3 regions of the Haemophilus sputorum HK 2154 genome follow, and region 3 is predicted to be linked to each of the others. Evidence: riboswitches for the same ligand, from Rfam matches in the RefSeq annotation. Region 3 holds a riboswitch; each other region holds the start of a gene.
What was found. A riboswitch is a leader RNA that binds a small molecule or an ion and turns the genes downstream of it on or off. The one in region 3 is predicted to bind thiamine pyrophosphate.

Region 1 (4,225 bases), on a different contig from region 3:
TTTTTCATCTAACTGCATTTGTAATTGAGGTTGGTAATCTACCGCTAAATCTGCTTTACCTGCCGCCACTAATTTAGGGGGTAATGAAGGGTCAGCCGGCTCAATAATTTCCACTTCCAAATTCTGCTCTGCAAAAAAGCCTTTTTGTTGTGCCACAATCAATGCAGCATGATCTGGGTTGACGAACCAGTCAAGCATTAACGAGATTTTTTGCTTTTCTGCCGCTTGGCTATTTAGCGCTAAGGCGCTCGCAAGCAATGTGAGTAAGTAACGTTTTTTCATTTTGTCTCCTTTTATTATTCAGATAAATCTAGCCCCATTTGCCAAAACCCAATTTCTAGGCGAGTGGCTGTGGTAAAAATTTTTTGGATATTCTGTAATTGTTCGGCATTAAGATGAGCACAGCATTGATTAAGAAAATCAGCGGTTTCTTTTGCTACTTGTTGGAAATCCTCGCTGGCATAAGTATCAATCCACGTTTGATAGGGATTATTCGGCAGTCTAGGATAGTTATCACAAATATAACGGCCAACTTCAGCATAACCGACCGCACAAGGGGTAATTGCAGCGTAAATTTCTGCTAAACCGCCATTTGCACCACAATCAAGTAGATAACGTGTATAAGCAATACAGGCTGCACTTTCTTGTGTATTAAAGATTTCTTCTTCGCTAATTCCCCATTCTTGGCAATAATTAAGATGCAGCTGGATCTCTTGGCAAATAGCGTCTAATGCTTTACGAGGTGTTTCCATTTGCGCAAAATCTTTTGCTTTAAAAATCGCTAAAGCGAAAGCTCTGCTGTAATGAAAAAGATAGATATAATCTTGTTTTAGATAATGGCGAAAACAATCGGCAGGTAATGAACCTGTAGCTAACTGTTTGACAAAATCGTGCTCAATATAATGCTGCCAGTCAGGCTGCGATTGCTGAATAAGTTGTTTTAGCATAAAACCTCTTAATGAATATAACGAACCCAAGGTAGTGATCGGCGTAGCCAGTAATCAGTGAAAAAATATAAGCAAAGCGCAATTAGTAACAATAAAAATAGTGCAGCAAACATTAGATCAATTTGCATTCTGGCATTGGCTTGCAACATTAAATAGCCTAACCCTTCTGAAGACCCCACCCATTCGCCAACCACTGCCCCAATGGGTGCAATAGAAACTGCAATTCGTAGGCCTGAAGCTAATGCGGGCAATGCAGCAGGCAAACGCACCTTAAACAACATTGCCTGTGGAGAAATTTGTAAAGTTTGCGCCAGTTGTACCCAAGATTGAGGCGTATTACGTAAACCGTCATAACAAGCAGCCGTAACGGGGAAATAGATAATCAATACTGCCATAGCGATTTTAGAAGCCATGCCATATCCCAACCACAACACTAAAAGTGGGGCAATCGCGAAAACAGGCACTGCTTGGGAGATAACCAGCAACGGCATTAAAAAGGCAGAAACGCGGCGTGAAAGTGTGAGCAATAAAGCAGAAATTAACCCCAATATAAACCCACAAATTAAGCCCAATGCGATTTCAATTAGAGTAACCTTAGCATGGCTGAGCAATAAATCAGTGTGCTGTAATAAACGCTCAAAAACCGCTATCGGTGAAGGGAAAAGATAGGTTGGTAAGATAAATATTGAAACTACCGCTTGCCATAAGCCAATCAATAAAAGAAACAAGCCAAGCCAATTAGCTAATTTTTTCATGATGCCTCCTGCATTAACTTAGCAATCAGTTCTTCTTGTAATTGCCAAGCGGTTGCTTGAGCCATGTTATGTGGTTTCGCGCCACTTAATTGACTCACTAAATGCATTTGCGCAGGGTGACCTTGCAAAATATAGAGGCTATCGGCTAACCGAATGGCTTCTTGTGGATCATGCGTCACTAAAATGACGGTTTTCTCATGCAACAACTCACATGCGAGATCTTGTAGCTGCATACGCGTTACCGCATCTAATGCAGAGAAAGGCTCATCCATTAAAATTAAATCCGCCTCTTGCATCAAGGTTCTAGCTAATGCGACACGTTGGCGTTGCCCGCCTGACAGTTGATAACAAGCCTTGTGGATATGTGCTTGCATATTGACTGCAGCTAATAATGCTTCAGCTTTTGCTAAACTTTCAGCATTTTTTGTGCCTTTTAAATGTTGTGCAAGCTGAACGTTATCTAATACTGAAAGCCAAGGAAAAAGGCAATCCTGTTGCGCCAACCAAGCTAATTTGAGATGAGGGGCAAAATGAATCTTTCCTGCACTTACGGCGGATTGCTCAAGCCCCGCAATTGCGCGTAAAAGCGTTGATTTTCCAACGCCTGAGCTGCCTAAAAGTGCAACCCATTCGCCTTGCTTCACATTAAAGTTCAAATTATCAAACAGCGATTGTCCGGCAAATTGCAAAGATAAACCTTGGACTTGGAGGCAAAACATAGCAACCTCATCAAGCGTTCAAAGGGAAAATAGCAAGAAAAGCAAAAAGGGGAGAAAATAAAAGAAATGGTTTCATCATTTAGTTTCCTACGTCAGTGTTAACTGTTTCAGGTTCACGGGTATTATCTCAGCCTATGGCACCCCGACTAATATGTTGCAAAATTCTAGTAAAAACCGAGAACAAAAACAAACTTTTCATTTAAATTTTGTGATCTACCTCACATTACAAGCGGTCTGATTTTAAAAATTTTTTGCAAAAAAAGCGCATCTACAAGATGCGCTTCATCACTTATTATTGTTAGGCATTCTGCCCTTTTTCTTTTGGTAAGATTAAGTTCATGATAATCGCTGCGATGGCACAAAGGCTAATACCTTTAAGCGAGAATTCACCTAGATTGATGAACATACCACCAATACCGAAGGTCATGACCACAGAAACGATCACAAGATTACGTGCCTCACCCATATCCACTTTGGCTTTAATCAGTGTACTCATGCCCACAGCCGCAATAGAACCGAATACGAGCATCATGATGCCACCCATCACAACACTTGGAATCGTCTGTAAGAAAGCGCCAACTTTTCCACAAAATGAGATCGCAATCGCCCAACAAGCTGCCCAAGTCATGATTTTCGGGTTAAAGTTTTTAGTGAGCATTACAGCACCCGTCACTTCTGCATAAGTCGTATTTGGTGGACCACCAAGTAAAGATGCCGCCGAGGTTGCAATACCATCGCCTAATAAGGTTCGGTGAAGCCCCGGTTTTTGTAAGAAGTTTTTACCCGTTACCGAGCTAATCGCCATAATACCGCCAACGTGCTCTACTGCTGGTGCAATCGCAATTGGGAGTAAGTAAAGAATGGCTTCTAAATTAAATTGTGGTGTGGTTAAAGTTGGGATAGAGAACCAGCTAGCCTCGGAAACTTTAGTAAAATCAACTAAACCAAGATAAAGTGAAAGCAAGTAACCAACTAAAATACCGAACATAATCGGAATAAGCTTCATTAACCCTTTAGCGAATACAGCAACGATAACAGTGGTAACTAAGGTTACCATAGAAACTAAAATCGCAAGATTTTGCTCAATCTGCATATTTTTGCCAACCGCCATATCCACCGCAACAGGCGCAAGCCCTAAACCGATGATGATAATAACCGGACCTACCACTACAGGTGGGAAAATTCTGTCCATGATTTGTGCGCCACGCCATTTTACTAAAGCGCTAAGCACGACATAGACTAAACCAGCACAGGCTAAACCGCCCATTGTTGAAGGAATTCCCCAATGTTGTACACCGTATTGGATAGGCGCGATAAAAGCAAAAGAAGAAGCTAAGAAAATCGGTACTTGACGACCGGTGCAGAGTTGAAAAAGAAGGGTACCAATACCTGCAGTGAGCAAGGCAGTGTTTGGGTCTAAGCCCGTAATAAGTGGCACTAAAACTAGGGCGCCGAAGGCAACAAATAACATTTGTAAACCGACAAACGCTTGTTTTGGCGTGCTAATAGTTTGTTGAGTCATGTTAGGTAAGTCCAGTTAAGTGAAAAAACGAAAACGTTATCTTTCGACAACTGGAAATTAATTATAGATCAAAACCTAATTGCTGACGATGCCTCTTTAACAATATAAAAGAAAAATCCCGTTAACTGCTGATAATTTATTAACGGGATTGGAAATTATGCTTTCTCTTCAGCTAAAAAGGCTTTGTTGGCTTTATCAAAAGTTTCTAACACTTGCTGATTCGGCATTGGTGTTATCAGAGAAACAATAATAATTGCCAAAATAGCAAGGAAGAATCCAGGA
Region 2 (4,225 bases), on a different contig from region 3:
ATTTAGATTTAGATTCAGTGCGATGAGATAGCGGTTTATTATCTGCTTTTCGTTCCTGACGCTCCGTTATTTCATCTGCAAATTGTTGTTTTTTCGCTTTTTTAGGGCGAGAAAAAAACGATTTAATGTAATTAAAAATAGCTCACCTCAATAAACTTCATATAAAAATAGGATAACGGAGAGCTTATACCACTCTCCGTTATAATCATTATAACCCTAATTGTTTTTCTCTAATTTCTGCTAGGGTTTTGCAGTCGATACACATATCTGCTGTTGGGCGTGCTTCTAAGCGTTTTAAGCCGATTTCTACGCCACAAGTTTCGCAGTAACCATATTCATCTTCTGAAATACTGTGTAAAGTCTGTTCGATTTTCTTTAACAGTTTGCGCTCACGATCACGATTACGCAACTCTAAACTAAACTCTTCTTCTTGGGTTGCACGGTCTGCAGGATCTGCAAAGTTTGCAACTTCTTCTTGCATTTGGCTTTTTGTTCTTTCAGCCTCTTCCATGATTTGCGCATGCCACGCTTTTAGAATTTTGGTGAAGTGTGCTTTTTGAGCATCATTCATATACTCTTCACCCTTCTTTAATTCGTAAGGTTTAACACCCGCAATGGCTAATAATCCTAATGAGGCGCTGTTACTTACTTGTGTCATGATTCACTCCTGTTTTTGATTTTACCCAATTCTTTACCCAAAATTGCTTTAAAAAGTGGCTTTATTTTTCAGTCATAAACAAAGCTGAATGATAAATAAAATTTGGGGTCTTCTAAAAGGCGGTATAAATAACAGAAGTTAATCAATTTGGCAACCTATTTTGCAAAATTTTCATAAAATCCGACCGCTTACCGCCTTACAGACAAATAAAATCAAAAAAAATTCATTATTGAGTGATAGCTTTTTGCCAAATATTCAACCATTGACGCACTTGTTCACTACTTGGCATAGCAAAATTCGTTAACGTTTTTGTTTTTGGTTGTGCACTCAATAATGGATCCACTTCTTCAGTAATGACTGGGTGCATAATATTTGCTTTAGCAATAATTTTTTGTGATTCTGGCGTGGTTAAAAATTGTAAGAATTTTTGTGCCAATGCTTTTTGTTTGGAAGATTGCATAATCGCGCCATATTCCACTTGCACTAAATGCCCTTCATCAAAAATGGCTGCAACATTCTTATCATCATTTTCATACCATTGATGGTATAACGGTGAAGTTGTGTAACTTAGCGCTAAATCAGCCTCACCTTTTAAATAAGCTCCATAGGTTTCTGACCAACCTTTACCCACCGTAACGGTATGTTTGCTTAAGGCTGTCCAACGCTCTGCAACCGCTTGTTCGCCTTGCTCTCCGTAAAGCGCATTTACCCACATTAACAAGCCTCGCCCCACAGTGCTTGTTCTAGGATCTTGATAAATAACACGTAAATCAGTTCGCTCAATTAACGCTTTCATGGAAGTTGGGGGATTTTTTAATTTATCTTTATTATAAATAAAGGCATATTCGCCGTAGTCAAAAGGATAGAAAACTTCACTTTTCCAATTATTAGTCGGAATGGCAATTGAATCTAAAGATAATTCATGCGCAGTAAATAAGCCTGCTTTTTCGGCTTCATCTTTAAGAAAGGAATCTATGCCTAACACTACATCAGCTTTAGTTTTTTTTCCTTCTAAACGCACACGGTTAAACATCGTGATGCCATCATCAAATGGCAGAAAACGTAAATCACATTGGCAAGTTTTTTCAAAGTTTGCTTCTAGCTGTTTAGCCGGTCCATATTCTGAAGCAAATGAGCTGTAAGTATAAACATTTAACATTGGCTGTTGTGCCAAAGCGCTTGTGCTAAGAAAAACGGCAGAAAGGGAAAGTTTGGTTAGTTGGTTCATATAAGTTCCTTCTAAAAGAATATAGAAGGATTTAAGAAAGGCAGGCACGCCATCTCAAATCCCTACGCTGATATTAGTCAGTTCAGGTTCTACGGGTTTATGATCACATATCTCAGCCTATAAGCACCCCGATGAGAACGGAGCAAATTTTAGAAGACTATGCCACCAAATGCAACCGTTTGCATTTTCTAAAAAAGTCATTATACTATCGCTCTAGTCCAAACATAGGAACTAGAAATGAATTCTTCTCGATCAATGTTACCATTTTTTTCGCTACGCATCGTATTACGAGGCGTAGCTATTTTTTTATTCATTTCTCTCTTTTCTTCAAATCGCTTTTTACAAGCGATTTTTTTTCGTCTAAATTTTGCAAAATAGGATAAATAACCATGGGTCAACTTATTCGCACTTTAAAAGGTCATATTCGTGATGAAATTATCAAAAAAGGAGGTTGGGTTAATTCCCACGCTCATGCCGACCGCGCCTTTACCATGACTCCAGAGAAAATTACCATTTATCAAAATGCAAACCTCCAACAAAAATGGGATTTAGTCGATGAAATTAAACGCAATTCAACTGTCGATGATTACTATCGCCGCTTTAGCCAAGCTATTGAGCTAATGATTTCACAAGGGGTAACCGCATTCGGTACTTTCGTAGATATTGATGCAGTCTGCGAAGATCGTGCAATTATTGCCGCTCATAAAGCTCGTGAAGTTTATAAAAGTGACATTATTTTGAAATTCGCCAACCAAACCTTAAAAGGCGTGATTGAACCTAGCGCTAAAAAATGGTTTGATATCGGCTCTGAAATGGTAGATATGATTGGTGGTTTGCCTTATCGAGATGAATTAGATTTTGGTAAAGGCTTAGAGGCCATGGATATTTTAATGGATAAAGCGAAATCGCTTGGCAAAATGTTGCACGTTCACGTTGACCAATTTAATACCCCAAAAGAAAAAGAAACCGAACAACTATGCGATAAAGCCATTGAACACGGTATGCAAGGGCGGGTAGTTGCAATTCATGGTATTTCAATTGGTGCACATCCTAAAGAATATCGAAAAATGCTCTATCAAAAAATGCGTGATGCACAAATGATGGTTATTGCCTGCCCAATGGCATGGATTGATAGTGGACGTAAAGAAGATCTTCAACCCTTCCATAATGCATTAACCCCTGCCGATGAACTCATTCCAGAAGGTATTACTGTGGCTATTGGTACAGATAATATCTGTGATTACATGGTACCACTTTGTGAGGGTGATATGTGGCAAGAATTAAGCTTGCTTTCTGCCGGATGTCGCTTTACCAACCTTGAAGAAATGGCAAATATTGCCTCCATTAACGGACGTAAAGTATTAGGTTTATAGTCTTGTTTATCTCAAATCCCCATAACTGAAATACGGTGTGGGGATTTTTTTCTCCCTAACAAAATTATTGTCAATAAAAAGCATAGAATACACACAACATCAAATATTATTGACTTTAAAGAAATAATTTAATATAATTAAAGAGAATTAAGAAATCATTAAATATATACTTTAGTTATTAAATTGGGGGAAGAATGACAAACGAACGTTTCATTAACATTTTAGGTTGGGTTGCCACTTTCACTGCGGTATGCATGTATGTCTCTTATTTAGAACAAATTAATTTAAACCTAGCGGGGCAAAAAGGTGGTGTTTTGCAACCACTTGCCACAGCAGTTAACTGCTCATTATGGGTTGCTTATGGATTATTAAAAGAAAAACGCGATTATCCAGTAGCACTAGCCAATTCACCAGGTGTAGTATTAGGCTTAATTAGCTTCTTTACTGCACTATAGTCAACAGATAAGAACAAAAAAGGCAGAATTTGATTTCTCAAATTCTGCCTTTTACTTATCTATCTAAGATTATTTAGAAGCTTTTAACTCTTGATAGTATTTTTCATAAAGCTCAATTGCATCGCCCACATCATCTTGCCAGTGAGATTTTTGTAGAATCTCTGCTGTTGGATAAATTGCTGGATCTTGAGTGATTTCTTTTGGTAATTCTTCTAATGCTTTCACGTTTGAAGTTGGATAACCAATTTCAAGTGTGAGTTGTTTAGAAACACTCGCACTCAATAAATAGTTAATTAGCTTATGCGCATTTTCTTTGTTTTTCGAATTGGCTGGAATCGCTAAAGTATCCACCCATAAAACAGGGCCTTCTTTCGGGAAAACCATATCAATTGGTGCTTTTTCTTTTTTCGCAATGCGAACAGAACCATTCCATAATTGACCTACTGAAACTTCACCTGAAATAAATGAGTTTGCAGGGTTGTCAGAGTTAAATGAAAGTACGTTTGAACGT
Region 3 (4,225 bases):
TCGCGCGCTTTGCTGCTTAAATCTGGATAGCGTTTGACTAAATCTTCACTGTGAACAAAGGTAATTTGTTTTGGTAAGATGGATGGAATATCAAAACGCGCTTCTACTGCTAATTCAGTTAAACGAATCGCTTTATAGATTTCATTCACGGTTTCTTTTAAATATTCAAAGTTACGACGACCAGTCGGAATCACTTTTTCCCAGTCCCATTGGTCAACATAAACTGAGTGGGTTGCATCAAGAGAATCTTCATCTGGGCGTAATGCTTTCATGTGTACGAATAAACCTTCGCCTTCTTGGAAACCAAAGCGCGCAAGGGTATGGCGTTTCCATTTTGCTAAAGAATGAACCACTTCATAAGTCGCGTCCGGAATACATTTCACGTGGACTTGTACTGCTTTTTCAATTCCTGAAAGGTTATCTTGCATGCCGTTGCCGACTTCGCTCAGAATTGGGCCTTGAACTTCAATAATGCCGAGTTTATCAATTAAATATTGGGTAAAAGTGTTTTTAACAAAGCTAATTTCGTTTTGTTGTAAGATAAATGATTTTTTCATTGTTGCTTTCCTTTTGATAATTCATTGTCCATTAAAATGGTATGCACGTAATTTAACGGATTTCTTAAAAAACTCAATAGAAATTCAATAAAACTCTTTTTGTGTTATATAATATCTAAAAATAATTTATATTTTTTATATTTTATTTAAGTTTTTACAAAAGTGGAGGAAAATTTGACCGCTTCTCAACTTAATAAGCCTGTGCTCGATGCGTTAGATCAGCATATTTTACGTTCGCTAATTCAAGATGCTAAAACACCATATGCAGAAATCGCACGACATTATGGGGTGAGTGCTGGGACTATTCATGTGCGTGTGGAGAAAATGCGCCAATCTGGCGTCATTGAAGGAACAAAAATTAAGATTAACGAGCGCAAGCTAGGTTATGACGTTTGCTGTTTTATTGGCATTATTTTGAAATCAGCCAAAGATTATGAACAAGTTATTGCTAAACTGAATGCATTTCCTGAGGTGGTTGAGGCATATTACACCACGGGTAATTATTCGATTTTTATCAAAGTCATGACGCATACCATTGAAGAGCTGCATCAAGTATTAGCGGGTAAGATTCAAAGCATTGATGAAATTCAATCGACTGAAACCTTGATTTCTATGCAGAATCCGATTTTGCGTGATATTCAGCCTTAACAAGCGGTTTATTTTGATGAAAGATTTGCAAATGTTAACTTTTTGTTATTGATAATTGTATTTTAATTTGTATTTGCTATTGATTCTATCGAATCTATCGGCTTTTCAATAAAAAGTGAGGGCGTATAATGATGCCATCAGAAGATGAGAGACTGATAAAACATCAATTCATAACAATAGAGGAAACAAAATATGTCAAAAACAATTATCGGCTTAGATAAAGCACAATCATCAGAATTAGCAGCAAAATTAAATGAGTTATTAGCTACTTACCAAGTTTTTTATACCAATGTACGTGGTTATCACTGGAATATTAAAGGCGTGAATTTCTTTGAATTACATGCAAAATTTGAAGAAATTTATACGGATTTGGTTGAGAAAGTGGATGAAATTGCAGAGCGTATTTTAACTTTAGGCTATACACCGAATAATGCTTATAGCCAATACTTGAAAGTTTCACGTATTCAAGAAGATATCGCTATCAGCACTGCGCAAGATTGCTTAACTGGCACCTTAAAAGGTTTAACTGTGTTACTTGAGCAACAACGTGAAATTTTAAATTTTGCTGGTGAGGCAGAAGATGAAGGTACTGCATCTCAAATGAGCGATTATATTAAAGAGCAAGAAAAATTAGTTTGGATGTTCCAAGCTGCTTGCCAAACTTGCCACGCTTAATCGAAATCAATCCCGCCCCGTGCGGGATTTTTGTTAGATAAAAATATGATCTTCATCACACTTTACAGTTTCGTAGCTTGCGAAGTGTGATGTAACCTTTTATAGTTCCATGCCATAAGTCGGGGTGCCGAAAGGCTGAGATAATACCCGTGAACCTGATTCAGTTAGTACTGACGTAGGAAACTTACACCTTATTTTCAACCGTGCCTGCTTTCCTTTCAGTATGATTTCTTTGGAGGAAAAGCATGTCATTTCATTATTTAGAACAAATCCGTCAAACCAATCCACTCATTCATTGTATTACCAATTATGTTGCTGCAAATTTTACGGCTAATGGATTATTAGCGATCGGCGCATCTCCGTTGATGTCAGCCAATGTGGCTGAAGTTGCAGAGATTCAGCAATTTGCAAAAGGGTTATTGCTTAACATCGGCACACCAAATGGGCCAGAAAACATTGAAGCGATGATTCTTGCAGGCAAAGCGGCAAACAAAGCAGGGATTCCTGTTGTGTTAGACCCCGTGGGAAGTGGCGCAACAAGCTATCGCCGTCAAGTGGTAGAAAAATTGCTATCAGAAGTTAAGTTTGCGTTGATACGTGGAAATGCTGGCGAAATTGCGCCTTTAGCGCAAATTCAGTGGAGATCAAAAGGCGTTGATGCAGGTGCTGGCGAGGCTGACTTAGCTGAAGTAGCGAAACAAGTAGCACAACAATATCACTGTATTGTGGCTATTAGTGGTGAAACTGATTTTGTCAGCGATGGTCAACGGGTTGCGAAAGTCCAAAATGGGACACCGCTATTTCCTAAAATTACTGGTTCTGGCTGTTTGCTCGGTGCAGTCTGTGCTGCCTTTTTAAGTGTTGCACCAGCATCTGCTTATTTTGATGCCGTGGTGGAAGCAACAACGGTATATGCTGTTGCGGGAGAATTCGCTGCCCGTACTTTAAATCGCACACAAACAGGGGCTTTTGCGGTGAAATTTTTAGATCAGTTAGCTGAAATCAACATGACTTTGGCTGAGCAACAAGGGAGAGTCATTTATGCGTAATTATCCTCAAGCTTTAACTATTGCAGGTTCAGATAGTGGTGGCGGTGCTGGGATTCAGGCGGATTTAAAAACCTTCCAAATGCGAAAAGTGTTTGGCACTAGCGTCATTACTGCTGTGACGGCACAAAACAGTACTGGTGTGTTTGATATTCATGCAATTCCGCTTTCAACGATTGAAAGTCAGCTTAAGGGAGTCGCAAGCGATTTTGATATTCGCGCCTTTAAAATTGGCATGTTAGGCACCGCTGAAACAATAGAATGTGTAGCCGCATTCTTGCAAGCTCGTCCATTTGGGCAGTTAGTGCTAGATCCTGTGATGATTGCCAAAGGTGGGCAACCTTTGTTACCCAATAGCGCAGTAGCTGCACTTAAGCAGCATTTGTTGCCATTAGCTGATGTAATTACTCCAAACCTGCCAGAAGCTTATGCGCTCACAGGCGTGGAGATCGTCGATTGCAAAAGTGCGGAAAAATCTGCCCGCTTGTTACAAGCACAAGGGGTGAAAAATGTGGTAATTAAAGGAGGGCATCTACAAGATTCGCATAGTGAGATTTGTTTTGATTATGTATTTAGCGAGTCTGGCGATTTCACTTTACAAAGCCCGCGTTTTGATACTCCGCATACTCATGGCACAGGCTGTACTTTTTCTGCTTGTATCACGGCAGAATTGGCGAAAGGCTACTCATTAGATACCGCAATTCGCACGGCGAAAGCTTATATTACGGCAGCCATTAGCCATCCGTTAAATATTGGACACGGCCATGGGCCGACTAACCATTGGGCATATCAAGATGAATAAAATGAAAACTATTTTGCCAGTCTATTTTATCGCTGGCACGCAAGATGTACGTCATTTAAGTGGCGACCCTGCACAGAATTTATTGTCTGTGCTGAAGCAGGCTTTGGAAGCAGGAATTACTTGTTTTCAATTTCGCGATAAAGGCGAACATTCGTTGGCTAATCAACCTATTGCGCAAAAAGCGCTCGCGCAGCAATGTCAGGCATTATGCCGTACTTTTAATGTACCGTTTGTGATAAACGACGATGTAGCATTAGCACTTGAGTTAGCCGCAGATGGTGTTCATGTGGGGCAAGGTGATATGCCGATAGAAACAGTGCTTGCTCGCACGCAAGGAAAAATGTTCGTAGGGCTTTCAACGCATTCATTAGAACAAGCGCAACTGGCGCAAGCCAATCCTCACATTGACTATATCGGGGTGGGTCCAATTTTTCCAACGCAATCGAAGAAAGACCAAGATCCCGATGTTGGGCTTGATTTTGTCGCCTATTTACGCC

Region 1: another riboswitch for thiamine pyrophosphate. It lies ahead of HMPREF1128_RS06380 (ABC transporter ATP-binding protein); the one in region 3 lies ahead of thiM (hydroxyethylthiazole kinase).
Region 2: another riboswitch for thiamine pyrophosphate. It lies ahead of thiB (thiamine ABC transporter substrate binding subunit); the one in region 3 lies ahead of thiM (hydroxyethylthiazole kinase).

Annotation. Positions count from the first base shown of each region.
Region 1 covers NZ_ALJP01000009.1:824,537-828,761, forward strand. Annotated here, with positions in the region: gene HMPREF1128_RS06365 (ABC transporter substrate-binding protein) at 1-282, opposite strand, end outside; gene tenA (thiaminase II) at 297-947, opposite strand; gene HMPREF1128_RS06375 (ABC transporter permease) at 956-1,702, opposite strand; gene HMPREF1128_RS06380 (ABC transporter ATP-binding protein) at 1,699-2,421, opposite strand; TPP riboswitch at 2,489-2,576, opposite strand; gene HMPREF1128_RS06385 (uracil-xanthine permease family protein) at 2,720-3,943, opposite strand; gene putP (sodium/proline symporter PutP) at 4,099-4,225, opposite strand, start outside.
Region 2 covers NZ_ALJP01000009.1:525,342-529,566, forward strand. Annotated here, with positions in the region: gene pcnB (polynucleotide adenylyltransferase PcnB) at 1-139, opposite strand, end outside; gene dksA (RNA polymerase-binding protein DksA) at 209-658, opposite strand; gene thiB (thiamine ABC transporter substrate binding subunit) at 885-1,886, opposite strand; TPP riboswitch at 1,928-2,027, opposite strand; gene HMPREF1128_RS05015 (amidohydrolase family protein) at 2,276-3,259, shown strand; gene HMPREF1128_RS05020 (SemiSWEET family transporter) at 3,454-3,714, shown strand; gene HMPREF1128_RS05025 (extracellular solute-binding protein) at 3,784-4,225, opposite strand, start outside.
Region 3 covers NZ_ALJP01000011.1:62,902-67,126, reverse strand. Annotated here, with positions in the region: gene asnA (aspartate--ammonia ligase) at 1-557, opposite strand, end outside; gene asnC (transcriptional regulator AsnC) at 732-1,205, shown strand; gene HMPREF1128_RS06960 (Dps family protein) at 1,398-1,880, shown strand; TPP riboswitch at 1,991-2,079, shown strand; gene thiM (hydroxyethylthiazole kinase) at 2,126-2,929, shown strand; gene thiD (bifunctional hydroxymethylpyrimidine kinase/phosphomethylpyrimidine kinase) at 2,922-3,728, shown strand; gene thiE (thiamine phosphate synthase) at 3,721-4,225, shown strand, end outside.